Regions from separate parts of the Proteus hauseri genome, predicted to be linked through region 3. Evidence: predicted binding sites of a transcription regulator. Region 3 holds the regulator's gene; each other region holds the start of a gene.
What was found. The regulator PurR, encoded in region 3, represses purine synthesis genes. The targets are predictions, from matches to a motif close to CANGCAAACGTTTGCNTG.
Positions count from the first base shown of each region.

Region 1: purH (bifunctional phosphoribosylaminoimidazolecarboxamide formyltransferase/IMP cyclohydrolase) is a predicted target of PurR. The motif match lies at 5,115-5,132, and genes of this name have one in related genera.
Region 2: guaB (IMP dehydrogenase) is a predicted target of PurR. The motif match lies at 1,421-1,438, and genes of this name have one in related genera.

Region 1 covers NZ_CP026364.1:1,180,003-1,190,192, reverse strand. The annotation lists gene nfi (deoxyribonuclease V) at 1-227, shown strand, start outside; gene PH4a_RS05420 (YjaG family protein) at 302-892, shown strand; gene PH4a_RS05415 (HU family DNA-binding protein) at 1,083-1,355, shown strand; gene PH4a_RS05410 (DUF1481 domain-containing protein) at 1,400-2,062, shown strand; gene purD (phosphoribosylamine--glycine ligase) at 2,086-3,375, opposite strand; gene purH (bifunctional phosphoribosylaminoimidazolecarboxamide formyltransferase/IMP cyclohydrolase) at 3,388-4,977, opposite strand; rRNA gene PH4a_RS05395 (16S ribosomal RNA) at 5,598-7,140, shown strand; tRNA gene PH4a_RS05390 (tRNA-Ile) at 7,212-7,288, shown strand; tRNA gene PH4a_RS05385 (tRNA-Ala) at 7,447-7,522, shown strand; rRNA gene PH4a_RS05380 (23S ribosomal RNA) at 7,854-10,190, shown strand, end outside.
Region 2 covers NZ_CP026364.1:3,765,907-3,776,096, forward strand. The annotation lists gene guaB (IMP dehydrogenase) at 1-1,361, opposite strand, end outside; gene xseA (exodeoxyribonuclease VII large subunit) at 1,530-2,912, shown strand; gene PH4a_RS17350 (TonB-dependent receptor domain-containing protein) at 2,997-5,243, opposite strand; gene PH4a_RS17355 (S9 family peptidase) at 5,442-7,610, opposite strand; gene PH4a_RS17360 (energy transducer TonB family protein) at 7,635-8,417, opposite strand; gene PH4a_RS17365 (ChaN family lipoprotein) at 8,464-9,333, opposite strand; gene maeB (NADP-dependent oxaloacetate-decarboxylating malate dehydrogenase) at 9,522-10,190, opposite strand, start outside.
Region 3 covers NZ_CP026364.1:3,170,729-3,180,918, reverse strand. The annotation lists gene anmK (anhydro-N-acetylmuramic acid kinase) at 1-725, opposite strand, end outside; gene PH4a_RS14500 (outer membrane lipoprotein) at 945-1,412, shown strand; gene slyA (transcriptional regulator SlyA) at 1,644-2,072, opposite strand; gene PH4a_RS14490 (DUF1289 domain-containing protein) at 2,525-2,764, opposite strand; gene gloA (lactoylglutathione lyase) at 2,947-3,354, shown strand; gene rnt (ribonuclease T) at 3,450-4,091, shown strand; gene PH4a_RS14475 (Grx4 family monothiol glutaredoxin) at 4,214-4,552, opposite strand; gene PH4a_RS14470 (nucleotidyltransferase domain-containing protein) at 4,889-5,572, opposite strand; gene sodB (superoxide dismutase [Fe]) at 5,830-6,408, shown strand; gene cydH (cytochrome bd-I oxidase subunit CydH) at 6,540-6,623, opposite strand; gene purR (HTH-type transcriptional repressor PurR) at 6,892-7,917, shown strand; gene punR (DNA-binding transcriptional activator PunR) at 7,939-8,841, opposite strand; gene punC (purine nucleoside transporter PunC) at 8,961-10,184, shown strand.

The sequences.
Region 1 (10,190 bases), 1.9 Mb from region 3:
ATGAAACGTTAATGGATAAAGATGAACAAATAGGGTGGATTTATCGCAGCAAGAAAAAATGTAAACCACTCTATATTTCTCCAGGTCATAAAGTGAGTATGAAGAGTGCGTTAGCGTGGGTTGAGCGCTGCATGAAAGGCTATCGATTGCCTGAACCAACTCGTTGGGCTGACGGTATAGCTTCAAATAGGCGAATATTTGAGCGATTGAATAAGAATAAGCTCTAAATAGTCGGGAAATATGTGGATATTCTGAATTTTCAGGTAAACTGCGGCTAAGTTAAGAAAATGAGTAATTACGAATGTTGAAGAACCCAATCCATTTACGTCTAGAAAAGCTTGAAGGCTGGCAACACCTGACGTTTATGGCATGCCTGTGTGAGCGCATGTATCCGAATTATCAGGTATTTTGTCGTGAAACAGGATTTACCGATCCAATGCTTTATCGTCGTATTCTCGATTTGGTTTGGGAAACTTTAACGGTAAAAGATGTAAAGGTGAATTTTGATTCACAATTGGAAAAGCTAGAAGAAGCTATTCCTGATGCATCTCAATTTGATATTTATGGTGTTTATCCCGCCATTGATGCCTGTGTTGCGCTAAGCGAAATAGTACATTCCCGTTTAAGCGGAGAATCATTAAGCCACGCTATTGAAGTAAGTAAAGTATCTGTTGGTACTGTTGCAGCACTCGAAATGACACAAGCAGAAAGAGAAATGAGCGAGGAAGAACTGAAAGATCTTCCTGCGGTTATTGATGAATTTGATATCCAATGGGAAATTTATCGCCTGTTGGTTGAGTGCGAAGAACGAGATATTGAACTGATAAAAGGTCTGCGAACAGACCTTCGCGAAGCTGGAATGAGCAATATCGGTATAGAATTAACACACTAAATCAGAAAAACGTGATTTAGTGCTTGAAAAGCGACGTTTAAAGACTTCACATCACCCCAGTGTATGTTCTACATTGGGAACGAACAGAAGTGGCTCAGGTGTTTTTACTTAATTAGTACTTTTAAAATACTCATTAAGTTTTTTCACCAGATGTTTTTCAAACGATAAAACATACTTTAAGGACTATTTTATGAACAAAGCTGAATTAACCGAATCAGTTGCTGAAAAAGCGGATCTGACAAAAACTCAAGCAAAAGCTGCTATTGAAGCGTTTATCGATTCAGTAACAGGCGCTCTGAAAGAAGGCGATTCTGTACAGTTAGTTGGTTTCGGTACATTCAAGGTGAATCACCGTGCAGAACGTACAGGTCGTAATCCTCAAACTGGCAAAGAAATTACTATTGCAGCAGCAAACGTTCCTGCATTCACTGCCGGTAAAGCACTGAAAGACGCTGTAAAATAATTCCTTTGAACGGAATGAACAATAGAGGGGGAGTTATTCCCCTTTTGTTGAAACGACAGGGGCTGTTTGCTATAGGATTAGCGTCTTTGCTCAGCGCCTGCTCTTCTACTCCACGACTTCCTGAGTTTTCTGCAACCGGTTATATTGCGGACGAAGGTGTTGTTAGGTTATGGCGCCTGAATAATCCAGCGTCGGAGCCTCAAGTTATAATGAGTGTGTATAGTTTTTATAAAAAACCTGAAACCATCATCACATTCTATGAATATCGCCAAAATCAGCTCTGGCAAGTCCGCAGTGAAATTGTAAATCCTACCAACCCGTCCTCTTGGCATCTCCGATTAAATCAACATGGCGAAACGATTTTTATGCAGCAAGAAAATCAAGGTCAAAAACGACAGTTAAGCGAAGATGAACGCCTAATCATGGTTTTCTCAGCATCAAAAGAGCGTGAAATCAGTGAAGCATTAACCATTGGACAAGTTAATTTAGTACAAGGCGTTTGGAGCCAAAATACCATGACAACATGTGCTGGTGAAAAAGTGAATGTGTCATTTGAAGCCCCAGAGCAGCGTTGGCTAAAGAGACGAGCACTAAATTCGAATAAACCTGTTTATGTGGCATGGCTTGATTCGCCAGAAGGTAAACAATTATTGATGGTTGCTGAACATGATTTTTGTAAATGGGAACCAACAAAAGAGAGTCTGTAATAACTCCCTTTTGTCGTTTTAGCTTACTTTTTTAAACGTGCAATAGCACGATAGCCAATATCATGGCGATAAAAACTACCATTCCAATGAATATCTTTTGCTAAAGCATAAGCATTTTTTTGTGCTTGTTCGATATCATCACCTAAGGCCGTAGCACATAAAACACGACCGCCAGCAGTGATAACCTCACCTTTATCATTTAATACCGTACCTGCTTGGAATACTTTTGCTGTTGTTGATGAGGTTTGGGCTAAACCATAAATAATATCACCTTGGCGATAATCAGCAGGATAACCACCGGCAGCAATCACAATACCTAAAGCAGGACGAGGATCCCAAATTGACGCTTTACCCTTTAATTCGCCTTTTGCACCGGCCAAACAAAGCGCGACTAAATCTGATTGCATACGCATCATAATAGGTTGAGTTTCTGGATCACCAAAGCGGCAGTTAAATTCAATAACCTTAGCGACGCCTTGTTTATCAATCATTAATCCCGCATAAAGAAAACCTTGATAACGGTGACCTTCTGCCGCCATACCTTTTACTGTCGGATAAATCACTTTTTCCATTACTTGCTGGTGGATGGCATCAGTAACAACGGGAGCTGGCGAGTAAGCGCCCATTCCACCTGTATTTGGGCCGGTGTCGCCATCGCCAACGCGTTTGTGATCTTGGCTGGTTGCCATCGGGATAACATTTTCGCCATCAACCATGACAATAAAACTGGCTTCTTCGCCATCAAGAAATTCTTCAATGACGATACGATGACCTGCATCCCCAAAAGCATTACCCGCAAGCATATCTTTAATCGCATTTTCGGCTTCAGCCTCAGTCATTGCAACAATGACACCTTTTCCTGCAGCTAAACCATCAGCTTTAATGACAATAGGCGCACTGACTTTCTTTAAATAGTCTAAAGCAGGTGCGACTTCAGTAAAGTTTTGATAGCTCGCTGTTGGGATGTCGTGACGCGCTAAAAAATCTTTAGTAAATGCTTTTGAACCTTCAAGTTGTGCTGCACCTTTAGTTGGGCCAAAAATCGTTAATCCAGCTTCTTTAAATGCATCAACGACACCAATAACAAGTGGTGCTTCTGGACCAACAATAGTAAGTCCGATATCATTTTCTTTAGCAAATTCAACGAGAGCGGAAATATCTGTTGCGGCGATGGCAACATTTTCTACGCCGGCTTCTAATGCGGTTCCTGCATTACCTGGTGCGACAAAAATTTGTGCCGCAAGTGGTGATTGAACGGCTTTCCATGCAAGAGCATGTTCACGACCACCATTACCAATAATTAAAATTTTCATATTGATATCCTATTAGTGGCGGAAATGGCGCATGTTTGTAAAGATCATCGCAATGTTATGTTCATTTGCAGCAGCAATAACTTCATCATCACGAATTGAACCGCCAGGTTGAATAACACAAGTTACGCCTGCCAGTGCCGCTGCATCAATACCATCTCTAAATGGGAAAAATGCATCTGATGCCATAGCGCAGCCAGCAACTTCTAAACCTTCATCAGCTGCTTTAATTCCTGCAATTTTGGCGGAATAAACTCGACTCATTTGTCCTGCGCCAATCCCGACAGTCATATCATTCTTGGCGTAAACAATGGCATTTGATTTAACAAACTTAGCGACTTTCCAGCAAAACAGAGCATCTTTTAATTCTCGTTCACTAGGTTGGCGTTGTGTAACGACTCTTAAGTTTTCTTCTTTAACCATACCCAAGTCACGATCTTGTACTAACAGTCCACCATTTACGCGTTTAAAATCGAATGCAGGCTTTGCTTCTTGCCATTGACCACAAGCTAATACGCGAACGTTAGGTTTAGTTTCTAAAATAGGTAACGCTTCTTTATTAATAGAAGGAGCAATAATGACTTCAACAAATTGACGTTCGATAATCGCGCTTGCTGTTTCTGCATCTAATGGGCGATTGAAAGCAATAATACCGCCAAATGCAGAGGTTGGATCGGTTTTAAATGCGTTGTCATACGCTTGTACGAGGCTATTCGCAATAGCAACGCCACAAGGGTTTGCATGTTTCACAATAACACATGCTGGTTCGGAAAATGATTTCACACATTCTAATGCTGCATCAGTATCAGCGATGTTGTTGTAAGAAAGCGCTTTACCTTGTAATTGTTCGGCTGTCGCAATTGATGCTTCTTCTATATTCTCTTCTATATAGAAAGCAGCTTGCTGATGAGCATTTTCTCCATAACGCATATCTTGCTTCTTTATATAGTTAAGATTCAATGTACGAGGAAAATGACCTGATGGCTGTGAAGTGTCGCCATAATAAGGCGCAACTTTTTGACCAAAGTAATTTGCGATCATGCTGTCATAAGCGGCAGTGTGTTCAAATGCTTTTATAGCTAAGTCAAAGCGGGTATCTAAAGTAAGACTATTTTCGTGATTATCCATTTCTTCAATCACTCTTTCATAATCATTACTATTTACTACGATAGTGACATCTTTATGATTCTTTGCGGCAGAGCGAACCATGGTTGGCCCACCTATATCAATGTTTTCTACAGCATCTTCTAATGTACAGTCGATACGAGCAACCGTTTTAGCAAAAGGATAAAGATTAACAATTACCATATCGATAGGGCGAATATGGTGTTCTTCCATTATTGAATCGTCTTGTCCGCGGCGACCTAAAATGCCGCCATGTACTTTAGGATGTAATGTTTTAACTCGACCATCCATCATTTCAGGAAAACCTGTGTAATCGGAGACTTCAATAACAGGTAAACCTGCTTCTGCTAATAGACGCGCAGTTCCGCCAGTCGATAATAGTTCTACATTTCTTTCAATAAGCGCTTTAGCAAATTCTAAAATACCCGTTTTATCTGACACGCTTAATAGTGCACGGCGGATAGGACGAAGATGTTGCATGAGTTTTATCCCTTGGTTTTCGTATTACGGTAATGATGGTGAAGTTAAATCACATTAATACAGTGAAATTGTGTTTGCTTAACTAACATTTCAGAAGCTGAACACAAAATCAATCTAACTTATTTAGTGCGCATAATAACGCAATCGTTTGCGTTTGGCATTCGAAATTTGAATGGAATATCAGTCTGTGGATAAATTTGTTGATAAAGTGGTATAAGTGGGGGTTTTGCTGTGGAATTAAGCAAACGATTTTTTTTCTTAAAAAAACTATTGCCAGCCTCAGAAAACTCCCTATAATGCGTCCTCGTTGTCACGGCAAACCACGCTAAGTGAGTTAGCCGAGAGAACAAAAAATAAAGTGAAAAGCCTTATAAAATAACGCTTGACACTGAATGAGGAAGATGTAGAATGCACCTCCTCGCAACAACGCAGAAGACCGGAAACGGCAGCGAATGTTGAACTGCTCTTTAACAAATTATCAGACAATCTGTGTGGGCACTCACAGAGACGATATCTTCTAAAATATTTAGATGTATATAAGTCTTAAAGAGTGTTTACAAAAGTAAAATTCATTTATGAATGAAGCTAAGTATTCGATTTCTTTGAGCATCAAACACTTTTAATTGAAGAGTTTGATCATGGCTCAGATTGAACGCTGGCGGCAGGCCTAACACATGCAAGTCGAGCGGTAACAGAGGAAAGCTTGCTTTCTTGCTGACGAGCGGCGGACGGGTGAGTAATGTATGGGGATCTGCCCGATAGAGGGGGATAACTACTGGAAACGGTAGCTAATACCGCATGACGTCTACGGACCAAAGCAGGGGCTCTTCGGACCTTGCGCTATCGGATGAACCCATATGGGATTAGCTAGTAGGTGAGGTAATGGCTCACCTAGGCGACGATCTCTAGCTGGTCTGAGAGGATGATCAGCCACACTGGGACTGAGACACGGCCCAGACTCCTACGGGAGGCAGCAGTGGGGAATATTGCACAATGGGCGCAAGCCTGATGCAGCCATGCCGCGTGTATGAAGAAGGCCTTAGGGTTGTAAAGTACTTTCAGCGGGGAGGAAGGTGTTAAGATTAATACTCTTAGCAATTGACGTTACCCGCAGAAGAAGCACCGGCTAACTCCGTGCCAGCAGCCGCGGTAATACGGAGGGTGCAAGCGTTAATCGGAATTACTGGGCGTAAAGCGCACGCAGGCGGTCAATTAAGTCAGATGTGAAAGCCCCGAGCTTAACTTGGGAATTGCATCTGAAACTGGTTGGCTAGAGTCTTGTAGAGGGGGGTAGAATTCCACGTGTAGCGGTGAAATGCGTAGAGATGTGGAGGAATACCGGTGGCGAAGGCGGCCCCCTGGACAAAGACTGACGCTCAGGTGCGAAAGCGTGGGGAGCAAACAGGATTAGATACCCTGGTAGTCCACGCTGTAAACGATGTCGATTTGGAGGTTGTGCCCTTGAGGCGTGGCTTCCGGAGCTAACGCGTTAAATCGACCGCCTGGGGAGTACGGCCGCAAGGTTAAAACTCAAATGAATTGACGGGGGCCCGCACAAGCGGTGGAGCATGTGGTTTAATTCGATGCAACGCGAAGAACCTTACCTACTCTTGACATCCAGAGAATCCTTTAGAGATAGAGGAGTGCCTTCGGGAACTCTGAGACAGGTGCTGCATGGCTGTCGTCAGCTCGTGTTGTGAAATGTTGGGTTAAGTCCCGCAACGAGCGCAACCCTTATCCTTTGTTGCCAGCGCGTAATGGCGGGAACTCAAAGGAGACTGCCGGTGATAAACCGGAGGAAGGTGGGGATGACGTCAAGTCATCATGGCCCTTACGAGTAGGGCTACACACGTGCTACAATGGCAGATACAAAGAGAAGCGACCTCGCGAGAGCAAGCGGAACTCATAAAGTCTGTCGTAGTCCGGATTGGAGTCTGCAACTCGACTCCATGAAGTCGGAATCGCTAGTAATCGTAGATCAGAATGCTACGGTGAATACGTTCCCGGGCCTTGTACACACCGCCCGTCACACCATGGGAGTGGGTTGCAAAAGAAGTAGGTAGCTTAACCTTCGGGAGGGCGCTTACCACTTTGTGATTCATGACTGGGGTGAAGTCGTAACAAGGTAACCGTAGGGGAACCTGCGGTTGGATCACCTCCTTACCTAAGAGATACGTGTTATGTGTAGTGCTCACACAGATTGTCTGATGAAGAACGAGCAGAAATACCGGTATAGGCTTGTAGCTCAGGTGGTTAGAGCGCACCCCTGATAAGGGTGAGGTCGGTGGTTCAAGTCCACTCAGGCCTACCAAATCGTATTGATACTGCGTTGTGAAATCACTCGTTTACTGATGTAAACTTCGTGACTCCACGCCTTGTTTCACTGCGATTGGCTCAATTCTTGCTTAGCGGAACGTTTCCAATAAGAAAGAAACCTGAGTAACGAAATCGGTATTAACATTGCATTATGGGGCTATAGCTCAGCTGGGAGAGCGCCTGCCTTGCACGCAGGAGGTCAGCGGTTCGATCCCGCTTAGCTCCACCATAATCTCTTTAAAATATAATTCAGAGTATATTAGCAATAGTATACTGCGAATTATTTTGCTCTTTAACAATCTGGAACAAGCTGAAAAATTGAAAACAAATCAATATATCACCGAGGTATATTGATGAGTCTCTCAAAATCTCAAACTTTGAATGTGTTTTTGACATCAAAGTGGGATGCGCGAGCAATTTACAGTTCGAGGCGGACAGCGCGCAGCCAGCGCAACATACATAAGTATGTGAGCATGGCGAGCACTGCCCAACGACGAAATGTAATCTGCACAGCCATCACCACCAAGATTATCTTCGAAAAAGACACCTTCGGGTTGTGAGGTTAAGCGAATAAGCGTACACGGTGGATGCCTAGGCAATCAGAGGCGATGAAGGACGTGCTAATCTGCGATAAGCGTCGGTAAGGTGATATGAACCGTTATAACCGACGATTTCCGAATGGGGAAACCCAATATCCAATGGATATTATCATTACGTGAATACATAGCGTAATGAAGCGAACCGGGAGAACTGAAACATCTCAGTACCCCGAGGAAAAGAAATCAACCGAGATTCCCCTAGTAGCGGCGAGCGAACGGGGAACAGCCCAGAGTCTTAATCAATAGCAGCATCAGGAGAACGGTCTGGAAAGTCCGGCAGTAAAGGGTGATAGCCCCGTATCTGAAGATGTTGTTATTGTGAACTCGACGAGTAGGGCGGGACACGTGTTATCCTGTCTGAATATGGGGGGACCATCCTCCAAGGCTAAATACTCCTGATTGACCGATAGTGAACCAGTACCGTGAGGGAAAGGCGAAAAGAACCCCGGCGAGGGGAGTGAAAAAGAACCTGAAACCGTGTACGTACAAGCAGTAGGAGCCTCTTTTATGGGGTGACTGCGTACCTTTTGTATAATGGGTCAGCGACTTATATTCTGTAGCAAGGTTAACCGTATAGGGGAGCCGTAGGGAAACCGAGTCTTAACTGGGCGAATGAGTTGCAGGGTATAGACCCGAAACCCGGTGATCTATCCATGGGCAGGTTGAAGGTTGGGTAACACTAACTGGAGGACCGAACCGACTAATGTTGAAAAATTAGCGGATGACTTGTGGATGGGGGTGAAAGGCCAATCAAACCGGGAGATAGCTGGTTCTCCCCGAAAGCTATTTAGGTAGCGCCTCGTGAACTCATCTTCGGGGGTAGAGCACTGTTTCGACTAGGGGGTCATCCCGACTTACCAACTCGATGCAAACTGCGAATACCGAAGAATGTTATCACGGGAGACACACGGCGGGTGCTAACGTCCGTCGTGAAGAGGGAAACAACCCAGACCGCCAGCTAAGGTCCCAAAGTCATGGTTAAGTGGGAAACGAAGTGGGAAGGCTCAGACAGCCAGGATGTTGGCTTAGAAGCAGCCATCATTTAAAGAAAGCGTAATAGCTCACTGGTCGAGTCGGCCCGCGCGGAAGATGTAACGGGGCTAAACCATGCACCGAAGCTGCGGCAGCGACACTTAGGTGTTGTTGGGTAGGGGAGCGTTCTGTAAGCCTGCGAAGGTGTGCTGTGAGGCATGCTGGAGGTATCAGAAGTGCGAATGCTGACATAAGTAACGATAATGCGGGTGAAAAACCCGCACGCCGGAAGACCAAGGGTTCCTGTCCAACGTTAATCGGGGCAGGGTGAGTCGACCCCTAAGGCGAGGCTGAAAAGCGTAGTCGATGGGAAACGGGTTAATATTCCCGTACTGGTGGTAACTGCGATGGGGGAACGGAGAAGGCTAGGTTGTCCGGGCGACGGTCGTCCCGGTTCAAGCATGTAGGCAGAGTGATTAGGCAAATCCGGTCACTTAATGCTGAGGTGTGATGACGAACCACTAAGGTGGTGAAGCAATTGATGCCCTGCTTCCAGGAAAAGCCTCTAAGCTTCAGGTTACCAACAATCGTACCCCAAACCGACACAGGTGGTCAGGTAGAGAATACTCAGGCGCTTGAGAGAACTCGGGTGAAGGAACTAGGCAAAATGGTGCCGTAACTTCGGGAGAAGGCACGCTGGCGGTAAGTGAAGTCCCTGCGGACGGAGCCGAAGCCAGTCGAAGATACCAGCTGGCTGCAACTGTTTATTAAAAACACAGCACTGTGCAAACACGAAAGTGGACGTATACGGTGTGACGCCTGCCCGGTGCTGGAAGGTTAATTGATGGGGTTATCCTTAGGGAGAAGCTCTTGATCGAAGCCCCAGTAAACGGCGGCCGTAACTATAACGGTCCTAAGGTAGCGAAATTCCTTGTCGGGTAAGTTCCGACCTGCACGAATGGCGTAATGATGGCCAGGCTGTCTCCACCCGAGACTCAGTGAAATTGAACTCGCTGTGAAGATGCAGTGTACCCGCGGCAAGACGGAAAGACCCCGTGAACCTTTACTATAGCTTGACACTGAACATTGAGCCTTGATGTGTAGGATAGGTGGGAGACTTTGAAGTGTGGACGCCAGTCTGCATGGAGTCAACCTTGAAATACCACCCTTTAACGTTTGATGTTCTAACCTAGGTCCATAATCTGGATCGGGGACCGTGTCTGGTGGGTAGTTTGACTGGGGCGGTCTCCTCCTAAAGAGTAACGGAGGAGCACGAAGGTTGGCTAAGCATGGTCGGACATCATGCGGTTAGTGCAAAGGCATAAG
Region 2 (10,190 bases), 600 kb from region 3:
TTCAGCTCTTTAATTGTTGCACAACCAGTTAAACCCATGCATGAACGTAAGCCACCCATTTGCTGGTGAACAATATTTTTTACCAACCCTTTATAAGCAACTCGGCCTTCAATACCTTCAGGAACCAGTTTATCTGCTGCATTATCGGTTTGGAAATAACGGTCTGATGAACCTTTCGACATTGCGCCTAAAGACCCCATACCACGATAAGATTTGTATGAACGGCCTTGGAATAGCTCAATTTCACCCGGAGATTCTTCTGTACCAGCAAACATTGACCCCACCATAACACAAGCGGCACCTGCTGCTAATGCTTTAGCGATGTCACCAGAGAAGCGAATGCCGCCGTCGGCAATAACGGGAATATTACGATCTTTCAATGCTTCAACCGCATCTGCGATAGCCGTAATTTGTGGTACACCCACACCAGTTACTATACGTGTAGTACAAATTGAACCTGGGCCAATACCTACTTTCACTGCGCTCACGCCAGCGTCTGCTAATGCTAAAGCCCCTTGCGCAGTTGCAACGTTACCGCCAATAATAGGTAAATTAGGATATAAGGCGCGTGTATCACGAATACGTTGCAATACACCCTCTGAATGACCATGAGATGAGTCGATAAGTAATACATCAACACCAGCTGCGACTAACGCAGCAACACGCTCTTCATTACCAGCACCAGCACCAACGGCTGCACCCACACGCAAACGTCCGTGCTCATCTTTACAAGCGTTAGGTTTACGTTCTGCTTTTTTGAAATCTTTAGCCGTGATCATGCCACGAAGATGGAAGCTGTCATCGACAACTAACGCTTTCTCAACACGTTTCTCATGCATCTTTTGCATAACAACATCGCGTGCTTCACCTTCTTTTACTGTGACTAAGCGCTCTTTTGGCGTCATGACTGCGGTCACAGGCTGATCTAAATCAGTAACAAAGCGAACATCACGGCCAGTAATAATACCGACAAGCTCATTTTGTTCAGTTACAACTGGATAACCTGCAAAGCCATTACGTTGTGTCATCTCATATACTTCACGTAATGAAGTTTCAGGTGTTACAGTGATAGGATCGGTAACAACACCACTTTCATGTTTTTTCACACGACGCACTTCTTCAGCTTGACGCTCGATAGACATATTTTTGTGGATAAATCCGATACCCCCCTCTTGTGCTAAAGCTATCGCTAAAGATGCTTCAGTAACAGTATCCATTGCAGCGGAGAGCATAGGCACATTTAAGCGGATAGTTTCTGTCAGTTGAGTAGACAAATCGGCAGTATTAGGAAGGACAGTTGAGTGTGCAGGAACTAACAAAACATCATCAAATGTAAGTGCTTCTTTTTTAATTCGTAACATAGCAATATCTCACCAGGCGGCATTTAGGAAATAGAAAATATTGCCGCGGCATTATACACACCGAAATCGGTTGCTTCTAGCTTTTTTTCAAAATTTATATTGATCCTATTGCTAACTTCGGTAGTATCGATTAATTAAGTCATTGTTTTAAAATTTGATCTGGCTCACATGACACTACCTGTAAATAACAATATTTTTACTGTCAGCCGTCTAAATAAGACCGTTCGTCAGCTTTTAGAAATGGAAATGGGACGCATTTGGATAAGTGCGGAGATTTCCAATTTTACTCAACCTGCTTCAGGGCATTGGTACTTCACGTTAAAAGATAACCAAGCTCAAATTAGAGCAGCGATGTTTCGTGGGCAAAATAGCAAAGTGACGTTTCGGCCTCAGCATGGTCAACAGGTTTTAGTTCGGGCCACAATTACCTTGTATGAGCCTAGAGGCGATTACCAACTTATTGTAGAAAGTATGCAACCCGCTGGCGATGGCTTATTGCAACAGCAATTTGAGTTATTAAAACAAAAACTTAGCGCTGAAGGTTTATTTGATGCTCTGCATAAAAAACCACTCCCAACACCAGCAAAACAGATTGGTGTTATTACTTCATCAACAGGTGCTGCATTGCACGATATTTTGCATATTCTTCGTCGTCGCGATCCTTCTCTGCCTGTACTTATTTATCCAACAGCCGTGCAAGGTGCCGAAGCGCCAATGCAGATAGTTCATGCTATCGAATTAGCCAATCGTCGCAAAGAGTGTGATGTACTCATTGTTGGTCGTGGTGGTGGCTCATTAGAAGATCTTTGGGCTTTTAATGATGAACGTGTTGCTCGTGCTATTTTTGCCAGTAAAATTCCTATCGTAAGTGCTGTCGGTCATGAAACTGATGTCACTATTGCTGATTTTGTTGCTGATTTAAGAGCACCAACGCCCTCTGCTGCCGCTGAATTAATTAGTCGTAATAAACTTGAGTTATTACGTCAATTGCAATCTCAGCAACAGCGCCTCGAAATGGCAATGGATTATTATTTAGCGAAAAAATTGCGCACAATGACGCAAATACATCATCGTTTACAACAGCAACATCCACATTTACGTCTTGCTCGTCAGCAAAACTTGCTGGCATCAACACAACAGCGTTTAGTAAATAGTTTTCAGCGAATTTTACAATCCAAACAACATCAACAAATTCAATTACAAAAACAACTTAATTACCAAGAGCCTAGACCTCAAATTCAAGCATTACTCCGTCAGCAACAACAGTTGATTTACCGTATGCGAGAAAGTATTTCACAACAGTTATCGCGTCAACGAGAACAGTTTGCAATCAGTTGTTCTCGTTTAGAAAGTGTGAGTCCTCTCGCAACACTTTCTCGTGGTTACAGTATTAGTGAAACAGAGTCTGGAGAAGTGCTGAAAAACACCAAGCAAGTTAAAGCGGGTGATGCGCTAAAAACCCGTGTTGAGGATGGCTGGATAACGAGTGAAGTAGTAAAAACACAAAAAATCAGAGCAAAACGGAAAACAATTAGCAAAACAGATGAATGACACATAAATATCTAGAATAAAAAAACGGCACCTTAATGATGCCGTTTTTTAGTAACTTGTTATTAAGAATATGATGGTGAAATATTAAAAACGAATTTCCCCACCAAAGAGATAACTTCTGCCTCTCGCTGTTTGTTTTTCACTTCCTTGTTCACTCATATCTGGCGCTGAATTACTTCTATCTAATGGATTAGAATAGTTTTTATTCATTACATTTTGTACTGAAAATTTCAATGAAATATTTTTATTTACGCGATAATTACCATATAGATCAATGACTGTTGGTATATTTTCTTGTTCTTCCATTGGAATTTTACCCGTATCATAATCTACACCATTTGGTGAAGCTTTACGTGTTTTACCCGTCAATTGAATTATTGTTCCTAATTCTAGTGATCGGTCGTCAAATAATCGGACACCCGCATCAACAGTGGCATAATATTTAGGTAATTCAGAAGCTGGCGATTGACCAAAAGATGCAGATGCAAGAGAGGTTGGTTGCGCTGTACGTTCATTGCTATAGGAAATTGTGGAATAAACTACACCAGCATCATAATTAAGCTGTAATTCATAACCCCTCATAGCAACAGGATCGATACTATTAGTATATAAATTAATATTGCCGTCATTTTCTATATTATTAAAATCTTCAATTGTTAAACTACCGTCATCTTTACAACGTCGTCCTCCTTTACACACTAAATAGGAATCACTAGAAATATAATTTTTAACTTTTGTGTGATACCAAAGTGCTTTTAAATAAAAACTATCACCTTCAATGAATAAATTAGGACGATAGCTATTAAAACCTATTTGAAATGTATCTGCCTTTTCACTTTTTAAAAATGGATTCATTGAAGCACCACCTTCATTAGCAAAAAAGATTTCTTGTGGATTAGGTGCCCTCATACTATGCGCATAACTAACAAATGGCTGAAATTCAGGGATAACTTGTGCTGCGATTAATACACCCGGATCCCAATTTCTGTCATGACGATTTAAATCCATAGCGCCTTCAGGAAAACAAGCATCACGTGCCGCACAAGCCGGTTTATGTCCTTTTATATTGTAATCAACATAATTTAAATTAAGATCGAGAGTATAAATATCATACTCAAATTTCATTTGAGAAAAGAAACTCGTTAAATTATTTTTACCTTGAGGAGCAAATGGGTTACTTTCCACCATATTATTGGCTTGCCAAGGATCAGTAGAAGGTGCAATAACAGAGCGCTTATATTCTGTTGACATTAATTTAGAACCTAATGTTAATGCCATATCTAATTCACCATAATTAAAACGACTAGTGTTTTTCGCAACCAGTGAATTAGAGATATTTTCAGCATTAGCATTACGTAAACTCATCAAAGAGTCACCTTCAAACTTTTGTGATGCATTGCTACGGCTTAATAGAATCTCACTATCAAATAAATCATTTAATGGTGTATAACGATATTTTGCATAATAATCTTTACTGTCGATATCTCGACGGTTAAATTTATTACGGTAAAAACGACCGCTTAGCTCTAGTTCATGAGAATCATTGGGTTTTATATTAATTTTAGTTAATTCTGAATGAGGTCTTTGATTGAAATTTTTATTTGTTGCAAACTCTTCACTATTAAATCCAGCACCATTCTTATAAGAAGATTCAATTTTATGCCCACTTAATGCTAACATTGCGCCAATACTACCATCATCATTAAATAGGGATTGTCTGCCCGCTACCGCAACCATGCCGTTATATCCCAACCCATTACTACCACCAGCCACTTTACTTCTTACTCCCCATAAATGATTTGTAAATAAAATATCTTCTATTCCAATAGTTTTAAAATTAGCGCTACCCGCTAATGCATTAATACTATTTTCACCATCTTGCTGTCCGCGAGAAATATCAATTTGAACAATAAAGTTAGGATCAACCATACTATTAAACTGGTTATAAGGTTGCCCACCATGAGAATATTGACTTGGGGAAGTGCTATATAATGTTTGAGTAACACCATCAACCATCATATTAACTCGACCAAAACCACTAAGACCACGAATATTCACACTGACCCCAGGCTGGCTTACATCCATTTGAGTGTAAGTTCCGGGCGTTGAACGCAGAGCCTGTTCTACTGATTGCAAATTATTAATTTCACCAATAGCGCTATAAGCCCCTGGTTTGGCTAGTGCTTTCTGTTCAGGGGTCTCTTTTTGTTGTGCAGATGAAACTTTTAAGCTACCAAATTGAACTGGTTTATTTTCTTCAGCGGCAATAACGATGCCATTAATACCTGAAAATAGAATAAATGTACTAATTATTTTCCTTGTAGATCTCATAACGAACCCATTCTTTATTTTATTTAAATAATAGGCTCACGCTGCTTTAATATAATATTAGAATAACCTTTTTTATAAGGTATTATTTATTAATAGTATTATTGTTATTATATCTATAGTTATTATTATTCTAAAAAATCGACAAAAAACTGTCTCTCTTAAAATGAGAGACAGTTTATAATGTAATTATTTAATCAATTAGTTTATATTTTGCGCTTTAAAATATACTTCGGGTTTCTCAAGCATCAGAATAAATGCATATTCTTTGGCTGTATCACGTAAGCGATTAAATCGACCTGACTTACCACCATGACCTGCACGCATATCTGTGTCCAGCAATAATAAATTATTATCTGTTTTTAATTCACGTAATTTAGCAACCCATTTAGCAGGCTCGAAATATTGAACTTGTGAATCATGTAATCCTGTCGTTACTAATAAATGAGGGTAATCTTGAGCCACAACATTATCGTATGGGCTGTAGGATTTTAAGCGGAAATAAACATCTTTATCTGCTGGATTACCCCATTCTTCATATTCACCCGTTGTTAGTGGAATAGAAGCATCAAGCATAGTCGTCACGACATCAACAAAAGGCACCTGGGCAACAACACCACGGTATAATTCTGGCGCCATATTAACAACAGCGCCCATTAATAACCCCCCTGCACTTCCACCCATAGCATAAACATGATTAGAAGCACCATAGCCTTTTTGAACTAAGTATTTAGTTGCATCAATAAAGTCAGTAAAGCTATTAACTTTATGCTCCATTTTACCTTGGTTATACCAGCGTTTACCTAATTCTCCACCTCCGCGTACGTGTACTATCGCATATACAAAGCCTCTGTCTAATAAGCTTAAGCGTGGTGAACTAAATGAAGGATCAATACTGCTACCATAAGAACCATAACCATAAATTAAGATAGGATTTTTAGCATTGATAAAGAGATCTTTCCGATAAACCAATGAAATTGGTACTTCTACACCATCATGCGCTTTTACCCAAATACGCTGGCTTTCATATAAATCACGTTCAAAACCTTTGACTTCTTGCTGTTTGAGTAACTGTTTTTGATGCGTTTGCATATTCCATTGATAAGTGGAAGTGGGTGTTGTCATTGATGTGTATCCAAAGCGCAATTCTTCACTATCTGCTTGTGGATTAAAGCCTAACCATGCCATATAAACCGGGTCATCAAAGGTTACTTTTGTTGATTCACCCGTTTGCCAATCTATTTGACGCAACGATACTAAGCCTTGTTGACGTTCTTCAAGCACTAGCCAGCGGTTAAATAAGTCAAAACCTTCCAGATCAACATCTTTTTGAGGTGCAATTACGGTTTGCCAAGGTTTATCAATTGCTGCTGTTTTATATAAACCAAATAATTCACTTTCATGATTTGAGCGAATATAGAATTCGCCTTTAAAGTGATCAATATCGTATTCACGCCCTTCTTGACGCACGGAAAATATCACCATCGGTTTTTCTGGTGAATTAGCATCGATTAAACGATATTCAGATGTGGTAGAGCTTTCGATAGAAACTAAGATATAATCTTTTGACTTACTTTTGCCCATCCATGTATAAAAGCGATCATCATTCTCTTCAAAGATTTTTACATCTTTTTCACGCTCTGAGCCATATTGATGGCGATAGATTTGATATGGCAATAATGTCTGAGGATCTTTGTCAACATAAAATAGAGTATTGCTATCATTTGCCCATACTAGGTTTGCTGAGATATCAGTTAATACATTCTCTTTCCATTCTTTATCAGCAACATTTTTATAAGCAACGGTATAATTTCTTCGACCTTCTTTATCTTCAGCTATAGCAATGCGCTTGTTATCTGGGCTAATAGTTAAATCACCAAGCTGGTAAAACTCATGGCCTTTAGCACGCTCATTCCCATCAATTAGTACTTCCCAATTATCTTTGTCACCAATAGGTTTGCGTTGATAAATCGGAAAGTCTTTTCCTTCTTGATAAATAGTACGATATGTATACCCATTATAATCATATGGTACAGATTCATCGTTTTGAGCCATGCGACTTACCATTTCAGTAAAAAGTGTTTCTTCAAGGGCTTTCCCCTCTTTCATTACTGATTCGGTATAGGCATTTTCCGCGTTTAAATAATCCAAAACTTGTGGATCTTTGCGTGCATCATCTCTTAACCAATAATAATTATCTGTACGCGTATCCCCATGTTCAGTCATAACATGAGGTATTTTATTTGCTTTTGGTGGCATCGTTATAGCGTCCTTCTGAGTTTGAGCCATTGCAGGTGTTGCTGTTATTAACAGCGCCATCATGGCACCTGTTAATCTCATCGTCACCGTTTTTCTTGTCACTGATAACATTCTTATTTCCTTTTCAATCCTTGGTTATAGCGCCAATGTAGAAAACTCAATCGACATTTCAACTGTAATTTCTCCCTTAAACAATAACTCTTCAGGGGGAATAGGAAGGGGCTGAGCCCGTTTGAGTACTCTTTGCGCTTCTCTGTCTAAAGAACGAACACCACTGCTATTAATAAGTTCACTTGATATCACATATCCTTGCTGATCTACGACAAATCGCACTTTCGGTATTCCCATCCGTCCTTTGCTTTTCGCCTCTTCAGGATAAGCTTTATAACGGTTTAAGTGCCCTTTAGTTTTAGCTTGCCATAGCGCTAGTGCATCTGCTTTTTTATCTGAATCGCTATCATAGTTTGCAGAAACAGTATCAGATTGCTGTTTAGCAACAGAACGACTACTTGAAGGCGCTGATTGGCTAGAAACATTCTCACTAATTATTGGTGAAGGCTTAGTGGGGGAAGTTGTTGTTTTTACTGTAGCCGTTTGTTCAACACGCATTATTTTTTTAGGTTTTTCAATAACAATATCGGCATTCTCATTAATTACGATATCGGGTTGTTTCTCAGCCATCTCTTGCTCAACTTTCTTTTGACTAGCAACAGCCAATTGTTGATCAATACCAATTACTTGTTTTTCTTCACTAAGTGCTTGAATATTTTCACTAAGTGTCATCATAACAGCTAATTCAGGTTCTTGTATTATCGTTGTTTTATCTTGATAGAAGTGAAAACAAGCAATAACTAAAACCGCATGAACACTAATGGCCAGAACCAACGCTTTATAGTTAAAGGGCTTCAATCTTGGCATTTGGTCTACGTAAGAAGATATAATCATAATGGCGATATCGAGAAAATTAAGGTAAAGCGACAGGTGTTATCCAAAGATAATCAGCATGTACTGAGGTAATATCGCTACCTTCTTCAGCCATTATTACAACTGTGATTTTTTCATCCGGTGCTAAATCAGCAATATGTAAAGGCACACCCATCACTTTTGTTGCATGAAAAGATCCTGCTATTAATAGCGCCGGCGTTGGTGCGGCTAATAAACGCTCAGCCATTGTGCGGTCTCGCAGCTGTTGGATAAGCATCATTTTTTCATAGTTTATTTTATCAAGCGTATTGCCGTGTGAAGTTTGAATAGTTTCTTGAATTAACTGGCGAACTTGTGGGGCTGTTGAATACACTCCATCAATTACAGGCGGATTTTTATAAGCTTTAGATATATCTTCTCGATCAATATTCGCGGCAAGTAGTGGATAGTTGGCACTTAGTCCTTCCTTAACAATATTTCCATACCATTTCCAAGGCCAACCTGTATTCCATTTCAATGCAGCCATTAAACGTTCATCACGTAAATATTCAGAACCTGAATAACGCTTTTTGACGTTATCGACTAAATATTGTTGATTTGGTGTTAACATTTCTAGCAATACCGCACCTTGTGGGCGTATTTGCGTTAATTGTGTCATTAACCAATACTCAATATCGTGATGATAAATATTATCGTGCTTTTCCCCAATAATAACGCGTGATTGATTTGCTAATTCAATCAATAACTCTTCTGCCGTAATCGATTTTCCATTATGCGTATTAATGATTTGAGCTGAATGAATAATTTCAGTATTTACAATTGGTTTAGCTTGTTTCTCTAGTGAACTACAAGCAGGCAAAGCAATTAGCACCACTAATGGTAGAATTTTTTTAGCTATTGAGAAAAGCATGATAACCCTTGCTAGTTATATTTACTTATTAAAGAAAGCAAATAGGGTAATATCATTACTAATGATTATCAATATCATTCTCATATTAATTTGTATTTAGTATTTTTTTATGTGTAAAAATAAAGCGCCTAAGATCAAGGCGCTTTTCTAACTTTAATTAAATTAGTTTGATTAATTTATCATTAACCTTAGGCCTGAGATTGCGCTTGAGCTTCAACCACGGCTAATGCAACCATATTAACGATACGGCGAACTGATGCTATTGGCGTAAGAATATGTGCAGGTTTTGCCACTCCCATCAAGACAGGACCGACTGTTACGCCATTAGAACTAGTTACACGTAATAAGTTATAACTAATACGTGCTGCTTCCATTGTTGGCATCACCAATAAATTAGCAGAACCTTTTAATGTGCTGTCTGGCATAATATCGCGGCGAATAGATTCAACGAGTGCCGCATCTGCATGCATTTCACCATCAATCTCTAATTCAGGTGCACGTTGCTTAATTATTTCTAATGCTTTTCTTAGTTTTATCGATGATGGGCTATCAAAAGAACCAAAACTTGAACGCGAAACTAACGCAGCTTTTGGTTCAATACCAAAACGACGAATGGTATCCGCTGCCATAATAGTAATATCGGCTAATTGCTCTGCTGTCGGATCTTCATTCACGTATGTGTCAGTAATAAAGGTGTTTCCGCTTGGTAATAACAGTGCATTCATTGCCCCTGCTGTTTCCATTCCTTCGCGTAAACCAAACACATTTTTATATACTTCAAAGTGTTCCGCATAACTACCAACCGTACCGCAAATAAGACCATCAGCTTCACCTCTGCGCACCATAATGGCACCGAT
Region 3 (10,190 bases):
CCTGTACTTTTTGGTGCAGAACGAGAAAAATAAGGATCAGCCAGCATCTCTTTAAGTAATGTTTTATTTACTGTCCCTGTCGCTGCCCATAGCCCGTTCTCATCATAAGGTGTTTGATTATGGATCCAGTTCCAACTATCCAATAGTATATTGCCAGGTCCTGTGTCGTAACCTTTAACGGCCACACCAGGTAATAGCAGTGAAATATTCGCAATACCGCCAATATTTAAAATAATACGTTTTTCAATAGGATGACCAAGTACTGCGAAATGAAAAGCGGGCACAAGTGGTGCACCTTGTCCACCATAAGCCATATCTCGACGACGGAAATCACCTACGGTTGTTATGCCAGTTAATGCAGCAATTCGATTGTTATCACCAATTTGCATTGTAAAGGGTATTGGGCTTTCAGGCTCATGCCAGACGGTTTGCCCATGACAACCTATCGCAGTAATATCACTGGCACTTAATTTTGCTTTTGACAATAATCCAATGATGGCTTGGGCATAAAGTTCACCCAATTGTGCATCGAGTTCCCCTAGTTCATGCAATGTGACGGGTTGCCCTTGGCATATAGAAAGAATACGCTGACGCAAGTTTTGTGGATAAGGAAGAAAATAATTAGCTTGTTGTGCTACAAATTTATTGCTTATTGCAGCCAGTACAACATCAACACCATCTAAACTTGTGCCTGACATCACGCCGATGTACCGTCCCGCCCTCATATTCTTTTCCTTATAATCAAGATGATGCAATAATTTAACATATAATGTTATATTTTCTTTTTTCAGAAATCTCTTCTGGGTTTACTATCTAGCTTTACTATATAGTAAGACATATATGATTAAAATCAGTCTCGCTATACATAAAATACAAGCTATAACTTATACTAAACAATATTGGTATTATCTGGGTTTTTTCTCGGATTTTTATTAGGAGTAACTATGTTTAAGCATTTACTTATTGGTCTGTTTACTGTTACCGCTCTTGCTGGTTGTGTGAATACCAATTCATTATCTGGTGATACATACAGTGCAAGTCAAGCGAAACAAGCTCAGAGTGTGACTTATGGTACTATTGTCTCAGTTCGTTCTGTGAATATTCAAGCAGGCAGTGATGAAAACCTATTAGGCGCAGTAGGCGGAGCTGTTTTAGGTGGACTATTAGGTAACACTATCGGTGGTGGTAGTGGACGTAATCTTGCAACTGCCGCGGGTGCAATCGCTGGTGGTATGGCAGGACAACAAGCTCAAGGCGCATTGAATACAACTAAAGGTATTCAGCTTGAAGTTCGTTTAGACAGTGGTAAAACCGTTGCAGTGGTACAAAAAGCTGATAATACAGTTTATCGCCAAGGCCAACGTGTTGCTGTTATTGGTAGTGGCAATAACTTAACTGTTTCACCTCGTTAAACTTAATAAAAAATAGGCAACTTTTTATCGTTGCCTATTTTTTCTAGAATATTTAATTTATATCTACTAGATATTCCATCAATCACAGAAAAATAATATAACTATCTTAATAATGACTTTTCACATAATCACTTATAACAAGAAATTATTAATATAAATTACATCAAAAATATTTATGTGGCATACTTTGCCCCATTCATTCTTAGATGACATATATTTAATTAAAAATAATTAGTCGTGTAGTCTATTTATATTTTTCTCTAATCTTTGAACCAAAATAACTAACGTTTCAATTTCCTCTTGTTGAATGCCACCTAATATTTCTTGGCGTGTTTTTTCGATAACAGTATAAACCTCTTTAATAAAAGGTTCTGATTCTGCGGTCAATTTAATTCTTTTTGCTCTACGATCATTTGCACAAGTGTGTCGGCAAATCAATTTTTTTTCTTCCAGCTGATCTAAAGTTCTTACTAAAGAAGGCTGTTCAATTCCTATTGCTTTAGCCAATTGTATTTGTGACTGCTCTGGAGGTAATTGACTAATGTTATACAGCGTTACCCAATGTGTTTGAGTCAGTTTTAATGGCTTGAGACGATGATCAATCAATGCACGCCATAATCGGACTAAACGCGCTAAATCTGCTCCTAATGTTGATTCCACTTATCCCTCCTTAAATTAGCATACTGAGTCAGAATTTTATAAAATTTCAGATAATACTTTTAAAATAACTTTTCTTAACTTATCTATTCTCTTTAGTATTTGCATTATTACAATTAAGTTTTCAATCCTATATATTATATTGGGTAATTATTTCATTAGATTTAATTAAGCATTCTTCTTTTTCTAAAATTAAATTTTATAAAGAATAACCTCGTTATAAAAACTAATCTATATTTTTTTACATAATTGTTATTATAATTTCATTCAATATCAAAGAGGATGATAAACTCTTTAAAATTCACGAGATTATAACCAATTATAATTAAAATAATTTCAAATAATATTATTATTATTAAAACAAATAGAATATCAGAAATTAATTAAACCCAACGAGTAACAAGGATGTTTCATACTCTATATTATTATTTTAAATTTTAAAAAAAATAATAGAACTAAAAAAGATCTAATTGCTGATTTTCACTTTCTGTCTCTTTTATTATTTTTTGTACACTTCTTAAATAACGTTGACGGCACAGACGTAGTACATTTCTTTTATCTTGTTGATTCATAGTTGCCCAATTAAAACGCTCCTGTCTATTACGATAACAGCCAATACAGTACCCTTGTATATTCATTTCACAATGACCAATACATGGATTAGGAATATCAAAAAATTCTAATTGCTGTTGCATTTGATTTTTCCTCCTAATTGTTTGTTACTATAGAGTATAGTTAATAGAGATATTATCTGCTTTGATAGTGAGTTTACTGATAGCGAAGTAGTAAAATTGAATTTTATGGCTTGAAAGCGTTATAGTACTGCGCCATCAGTTTATCTGTAGGGTTAATCATTAAACAAACACGAGAGGTTTATATGCGAGTACTTCATACCATGATTCGTGTAGGCGACTTACAACGCTCTATCGATTTTTACACTAAGGTTCTGGGTATGCAACTTCTACGCACCAGCGAAAATGAGGAATATAAATACTCGTTAGCCTTTGTTGGTTACGGTGATGAAAGCAGCGGCGCGGTGATTGAATTAACCTATAACTGGGGAGTCAATAACTACGAAATGGGTACTGCTTTTGGTCACATTGCACTTGGTGTTGATGATGTTGCAGCAACGTGTAATGCGATTCGCCAAGCTGGTGGTAATGTCACCCGTGATGCAGGACCTGTAAAAGGTGGTACCACCATTATTGCTTTTGTTGAAGACCCAGATGGGTATAAAATCGAATTAATCGAAAATAAAAATGCCAGTCGCGCACTTGGTCACTAATTTTTATTTTAACCAGAAAGGCAGTAAATCTGTCTTTTTGGTTTCTGCTTATTGTTAATTTCCGATATTCACTTTTATCGGATAAGTATAATTTAATGCCTGATAAAAATAACCCAAATGAATTGTGTAACCGTTTTCGTGGTTACTACCCTGTTGTTATCGATGTTGAAACCGGTGGATTTAATGCAAAAACTGACGGTTTACTTGAGATAGCAGCGATTACATTAAAAATGGATGAACAGGGTTGGTTAAAACCAGATAACACCCTACATTTTCACGTTGAACCTTTTGAAGGCGCTAATTTAGAACCTTCAGCCTTAGAATTTACAGGCATTGACCCAACAAACCCGCTTCGTGGTGCAGTGAGTGAATATGAAGCGTTGCACGCTATTTTTAAAATGGTGCGCAAAGGCATGAAAGATGCCGATTGTAATCGTGCTATTATTGTCGCACACAATGCTAATTTTGATCATAGCTTTGTCATGGCGGCAGCTGAGCGAGCAAGTTTAAAACGTAATCCATTTCATCCTTTTGCAACTTTTGATACTGCTGCATTGAGTGGATTAGTATTAGGGCAGACTATTTTAGCTAAGGCCTGTTTAACTGCAGGAATTCCGTTTGATAGTAAACTCGCTCATGGTGCGTTATACGATACTAACCGTACCTCACTGTTATTTTGTGAATTAGTCAATCGCTGGAAAAAATTAGGTGGTTGGCCTTTACCGCCCCAAAACTAATTAAATTTTAAATCAATGGCGTTGAAGTCATGGTTAAACGAAAAAGCCAGTTTCAGATTTATAGATACTGAAACTGGCTTTTATTTTATCTGTTGGTTTAATTTATTGTAAAATTAAATCAATTACTCTGCTTCTTCATCGCGATATTTATCAGCGGTTTCTTTTAATAACTTCTGTAATTCGCCACGCTGATACATTTCTAAAATGATGTCACATCCGCCGACTAATTCACCATCTACCCATAATTGAGGGAAAGTTGGCCAATGTGCATATTTTGGTAATTCTGCACGAATGTCTGGATTTTGCAGGATATCAACATAAGCAAAACGCTCACCACATGCAGAAAGTGCCTGAACAGCTTGTGCAGAAAAACCACAACTTGGTAATTTTGGTGAACCTTTCATATATAAAATAATTGGGTTTTCTTTAATCTGGCGTTCAATTTTTTCAATAGTCGTCATTTATTACGTCCTTACAACCTTTTATATTCAATATGTTTTATATTGGTGAAAACATGAAAGAAGAATACCACTTTATATTAGAAAGCTCTATATAAGTTTAATACTGATTAAAATCATAAGATTAGAATGAAAGATGTACTAGACAAATGACTCATATTCCGTTAGAACATGGCAATTAAATCAGCATATTAGTTATTTTTTTGTGCGTATTTTGTTTGCTCTTTCTTGCCAAATGAATCGCTATAATTTTTGATTTATATTTTTTCTACAGCGGATAAAAATGAAATTGTATTTTTCATTTGGATAAGAAATTCATCTTTTTGATAAATACCTAGCTCAATATGCTTCATAAAAAAACATAAGCTCCTTAACCAATTTAGGCTCTATTTTTATAAGCCTAGAGAGATGTTCACCCAGTAAGTCAGGCCAATCTCCCCCTTCTTGCGCTCTCAATATATTAGTAGATCGAATAAGTTTCTTAGACGCCTCTTTTGATAACTTTAAAAAGGTTTTTAAGTCGTTAGTTTGTTCAATTCTTAGAAGATAATCAGAAAGTACCGTCAAGTAGTCACCATTTACGGCATAGGCAACCGCTCGTGAAGGTTTAAACAAGGAAAACTGTAAAGAGAGATCTTCGCCATAAATATAACGACAATGATGTTTTAACCAATAGCCCCAACTAGTTATATTTTCTCGTAGTAGCACCTCTGATTTAGAGGCAATGTCAAAATCAACTTTAGGTACAATTGGATAAAGCTCAATAGCTTGTTGCGCTATATTGGCCATATTTAATTTATCTATGTCATCAATGTCTTTATCTAAAATAACACAAAGATCGAGGTCTGATTTTGGCTGCTTAGCAGCACCTGTTGCCACACTTCCATAAACAAAAATACTGCAAATGTGACTTTCATAAAGTGTTAATAACCGAGATTGAACAAACACTAAGAGTGCCTGATACTCTTTCTGTATTGGCTTTATTACTAACACAGAAATATATCCATTTTTATCAACCGTCATTTCTTCCTCTTAATTATTTATCGGTAAAATTAACCCTATTTAATATAACCCCTTTATTTCGACAATATGTAAGCTTATATTTTGTTATGATTATGGATAAAAGATATTTAGCTGTTATTTCAGCAAGTTTTTGTTAAAATAATTAGCAAAATAGCAACAAATTAGTGATTCATTTGCCTCATTTTATCAATTCAGATGATTTTGATGGAATGATTTTAGGCACAAAACCCGAAATAGATAGTATAAAGGAGTACGCAATGTCTTTCGAATTACCAAAATTACCTTATGCGTTAGATGCTCTTGAGCCACATATCTCTAAAGAAACTTTAGAATATCACTATGGCAAACATCACCAAACTTATGTAACCAACCTGAACAATCTGGTTAAAGGTACTGATTTAGAAGCTAAATCTCTAGAAGAGATTATTAAATCAACTGATGGTGGTATTTTCAATAACGCCGCTCAAGTTTGGAACCATACTTTCTACTGGAACTGTTTAGCTCCAAATGCAGGTGGCGCGCCAACAGGCAAAATTGCTGATGCTATCAACAAAGCATTTGGCTCGTTTGAAGAGTTCAAAAAACAATTTAACGATGCCGCGGCTAAAAACTTCGGTGCAGGTTGGACATGGCTAGTGAAAAAAGCAGATGGCTCAATCGCTATTGTTAATACTTCTAATGCTGCAACACCCATTTCTGGCAATGACAAACCACTATTAACAGTTGACGTATGGGAACACGCTTACTATATCGATTACCGTAATGCGCGTGTAAAATACTTAGAAGAGTTCTGGGCACTGGTTAACTGGTCATTTGTTGAAGCTAACTTTGCTTAATTTATCTTAACCACTAAAGATCAATTATTGGTGTTTGGTGGCAAAATAACAAAGGGCCTTAGGCCCTTTGTTATTTACAGATATCCGATTAGTTATAATTAAAATTAACCTGATATTATATAAAACAGTGATTAAAACAGCATTGTAGAAAATAAAACAATCATGACGAGTGCTGCAACTGCTGTACTCAAACCAAATTTCAGATCCGTATCCATTTATTCTCCCTCAAAATGATTATAATACACGTTATTAACCATAACATTGTCATGGCTAATTATTATCACATATCACAATTTGCTAATATAGCGACTAGTGCACAATTTATAACATTGATTAATACTTCCACTTTTGAGCTAGATCATACAAAATTCATAGCTAACAGCTAAATTATTGCCAGTATTCGCCCTATGTATGACTATACTGGCAGCAGAACCACAAAATTAGATTAAAAGAGACCAATGAAGGTCAGGAGTTTTTCACACCATGGCAACAATAAAAGACGTGGCAAAACGCGCAGGAGTGTCAACCACGACTGTTTCTCATGTTATCAACAAAACACGTTTTGTTGCTGAGAACACCCGAGCAGCAGTTTGGGCCGCTATTAAAGAATTAAATTATTCGCCTAGTGCTGTTGCGCGTAGTTTAAAAGTCAATCACACCAAATCAATTGGCTTGTTAGCCACGTCCAGTGAAGCTCCTTACTTTGCTGAAGTGATTGAAGCTGTTGAAAATAGCTGTTATAGCAAAGGTTATACACTGATATTATGTAACTCACATAATAATCTAGATAAGCAAAAAGCTTATTTAGCGATGCTAGCGCAAAAACGCGTCGATGGATTATTAGTTATGTGCTCTGAATATCCCGATCACCTTCTCTCTCTATTAGAAGGCTATCGTAATATTCCAATGGTAGTGATGGATTGGGGAAAAGCTCGGGGTGATTTTACTGATACCATCATTGATAACGCATTTCATGGTGGATATATTGCAGGCCGCTACTTAATTGAGCGTGGTCATCGCGATATCGGTATTATTCCTGGCCCATTAGAGCGTAATACTGGTGGTGGACGTCTTCAGGGATTTTTAAAAGCAATGGAAGAAGCTAAAATCATTGTAAAAGATGGATGGATTGTACAAGGTGATTTTGAACCAGAGTCTGGTTACAAAGCCATGTATCAAATGCTAAATCAAAAACATCGCCCTACCGCTGTGTTCTGTGGTGGAGATGTCATGGCAATGGGTGCTATTTGTGCAGCCGATGAATTAGGTCTGCGTGTACCATTTGATATTTCTATTGTTGGTTACGATAACATTCGTAATGCTCGCTATTTTACCCCTGCATTAACAACCGTTCATCAGCCCAAAGAACGCTTAGGTCAAATGGCATTATCTATGCTGCTTGACCGGATCGTTAACAAAAGAGAAGACGCACAAACTATCGAAGTTCATCCACGGTTAGTTGAGCGCCGCTCTGTTGCTGATGGCCCATTCATCGATTACCGCCGTTAATTAAACGGTATCTCGACTGACTTAACGAAGCCATTCCGCATTTAGGGTTTGGCTATCACCAAGATAATCTAATAACCAAGACAAAGCGGGTGACTCACTTTTATCGACCCAAGTGAGGCAACAAGGACTATCGGGTAATGGCTGTGCCAATTTAAGCACAGCTAGCTTTCCTTTAGCGATTAATGGCTCAGCTCTATGCAAGGGCACCATACCAACACATAATCCTGCAAGTAAGCACTCCAATCCCATATCCCACGTAGGGACAACCATTCTACGCTGATTATTTAACGCCCAAGTATCACGCTTTGGCAAACTACGCGAGGTATCTTCTAAACAAAGGCTCGAATAAGGGCGCATTTCATCGTCGGTTAGCGGATGTTCTGCTTTAGCCAATGGGTGGTCAATATGACAAACACAGCGCCAAGGCATAAATCCCATATCTTTAAAGCTATATCGTTCACCAATTGGCGATGCTCTGGTGGCGCCAATAGCTAGGTCAACACGCCCATTAACCAATGAGTCCCACACCCCATTAAAAACTTCAGGATAGACATAAAGTTCGATATCGGGGAAATGTCGATAAAAATCAAGAATAAGTTGTTGTGTTCTTTCCGGTTTTACGATGCAATCTACTGCTATACTAAATTGTCCGCGCCAACCATTAGAGACTTGCTGACACATATGTCGAGTGTCATTCATTTTTTTGATAACAGAGCGGGCTTCTTTGATGAAAATCTTACCCGCATCCGTTAATTCGACATCACGATGGCGGCGTTCAAACAGAGGCACAGCAAGCCATTCCTCTAATTGTCGAACAGTATAACTAACAGCGGAGGGTACTCTGTGTAACTCTTGAGCAGCCGAACTAAAACTTCCTGTTCGAGCGACAGCATCAACAACTTCTAGAGAGTATTCTGACCACATAAAGTTTATTCCTTTGAAAATTTTTCACAGCATTAACCAAATATTCCCGTTTCACAAGTAAAATAGGTCTTAGTTACAATATATAAAATGTTCTACATCACATAACATAGAAAATTAAAATGAATTTAAATACATCCACACAAACAAAAACACCTGCGCGCTTTATGGTCTACCTTGCTGGCCTAAGCATGTTGGGTTATTTAGCTATTGATATGTACCTGCCTGCATTCGGTATGATGCAACGGGAACTATCAATCAGCGAAGGCGCGATCAGTAATAGTTTAAGTATTTTTTTATTCGGTTTTGCTATTGCGCAATTACTTTGGGGACCTCTTTCTGACAAAATTGGTCGTAAGCCTGTTCTGTTAATCGGTTTAAGTCTTTTCTCTTTCGGTTGCCTTGGTATGCTTTGGGTTGATAGTGCAACCAGCTTACTCGCAATGCGTTTTTTACAAGCCTTTGGTGTTTGTTCTGCTGCTGTAATTTGGCAAGCATTAGTTATTGACCGCTTTGATGAATCTCGTTCACAACATGTTTTTGCTTTAATTATGCCACTGGTTGCTTTATCACCAGCATTAGCCCCTCTTATTGGCGCATGGTTTTTACAACATGGTGGCTGGCGTATGATTTTTATTTTATTAATGGCGGTAACTATCGTTCTAATGCTACCAACCTTAATGCTGAAAAATATTAAACAAAAACCTGTTACAGAGAATGGCTCAGCTCAAGCTTCAGCCTCTTTTATGACATTACTAAAATCACCTATCTACAGCGGTAACGTTTTAATTTATGCCTCTTGTAGCGCCGGTTTCTTTGCTTGGTTAGCGGGTTCTCCTATCATTTTAGAAAAAATGGGCTATTCCCCTCAAGATATTGGCTTAAGTTATATTCCACAAACTATCGCCTTTATGGTTGGTGGCTATGGCTGTCGTATCTTACTGTCTAAAATGACTGGCAAATCACTGCTACCATTATTGTTAATAGGTTATGCCGTTAGTATGACCGCACTATTTTTAGTTGCGAAGTTAACTCAACCAACGTTAACCACTATTTTAATTCCATTTTGTATTATGGCCGCAATGAATGGCGCTTCTTATCCAATAGCGGTATCTAATGCGTTATCTGCTTATCCTGAGATCAGTGGTAAAGCGGCAGCGTTACAAAATGCGCTTCAATTAGGGCTTTGTAGTTTAGCAAGCTTTATTGTTTCAGCCTTTATTAGCCACCAGCCTTTGATTAACACCACCGCAATTATGGCGTTAACCGCTGTCCCAATGGCAGTCGGCTACTTTATTCAACGCAATAAATCCGTTAGCAAACACACAATTCAAACAGCTGAATAACGCTCT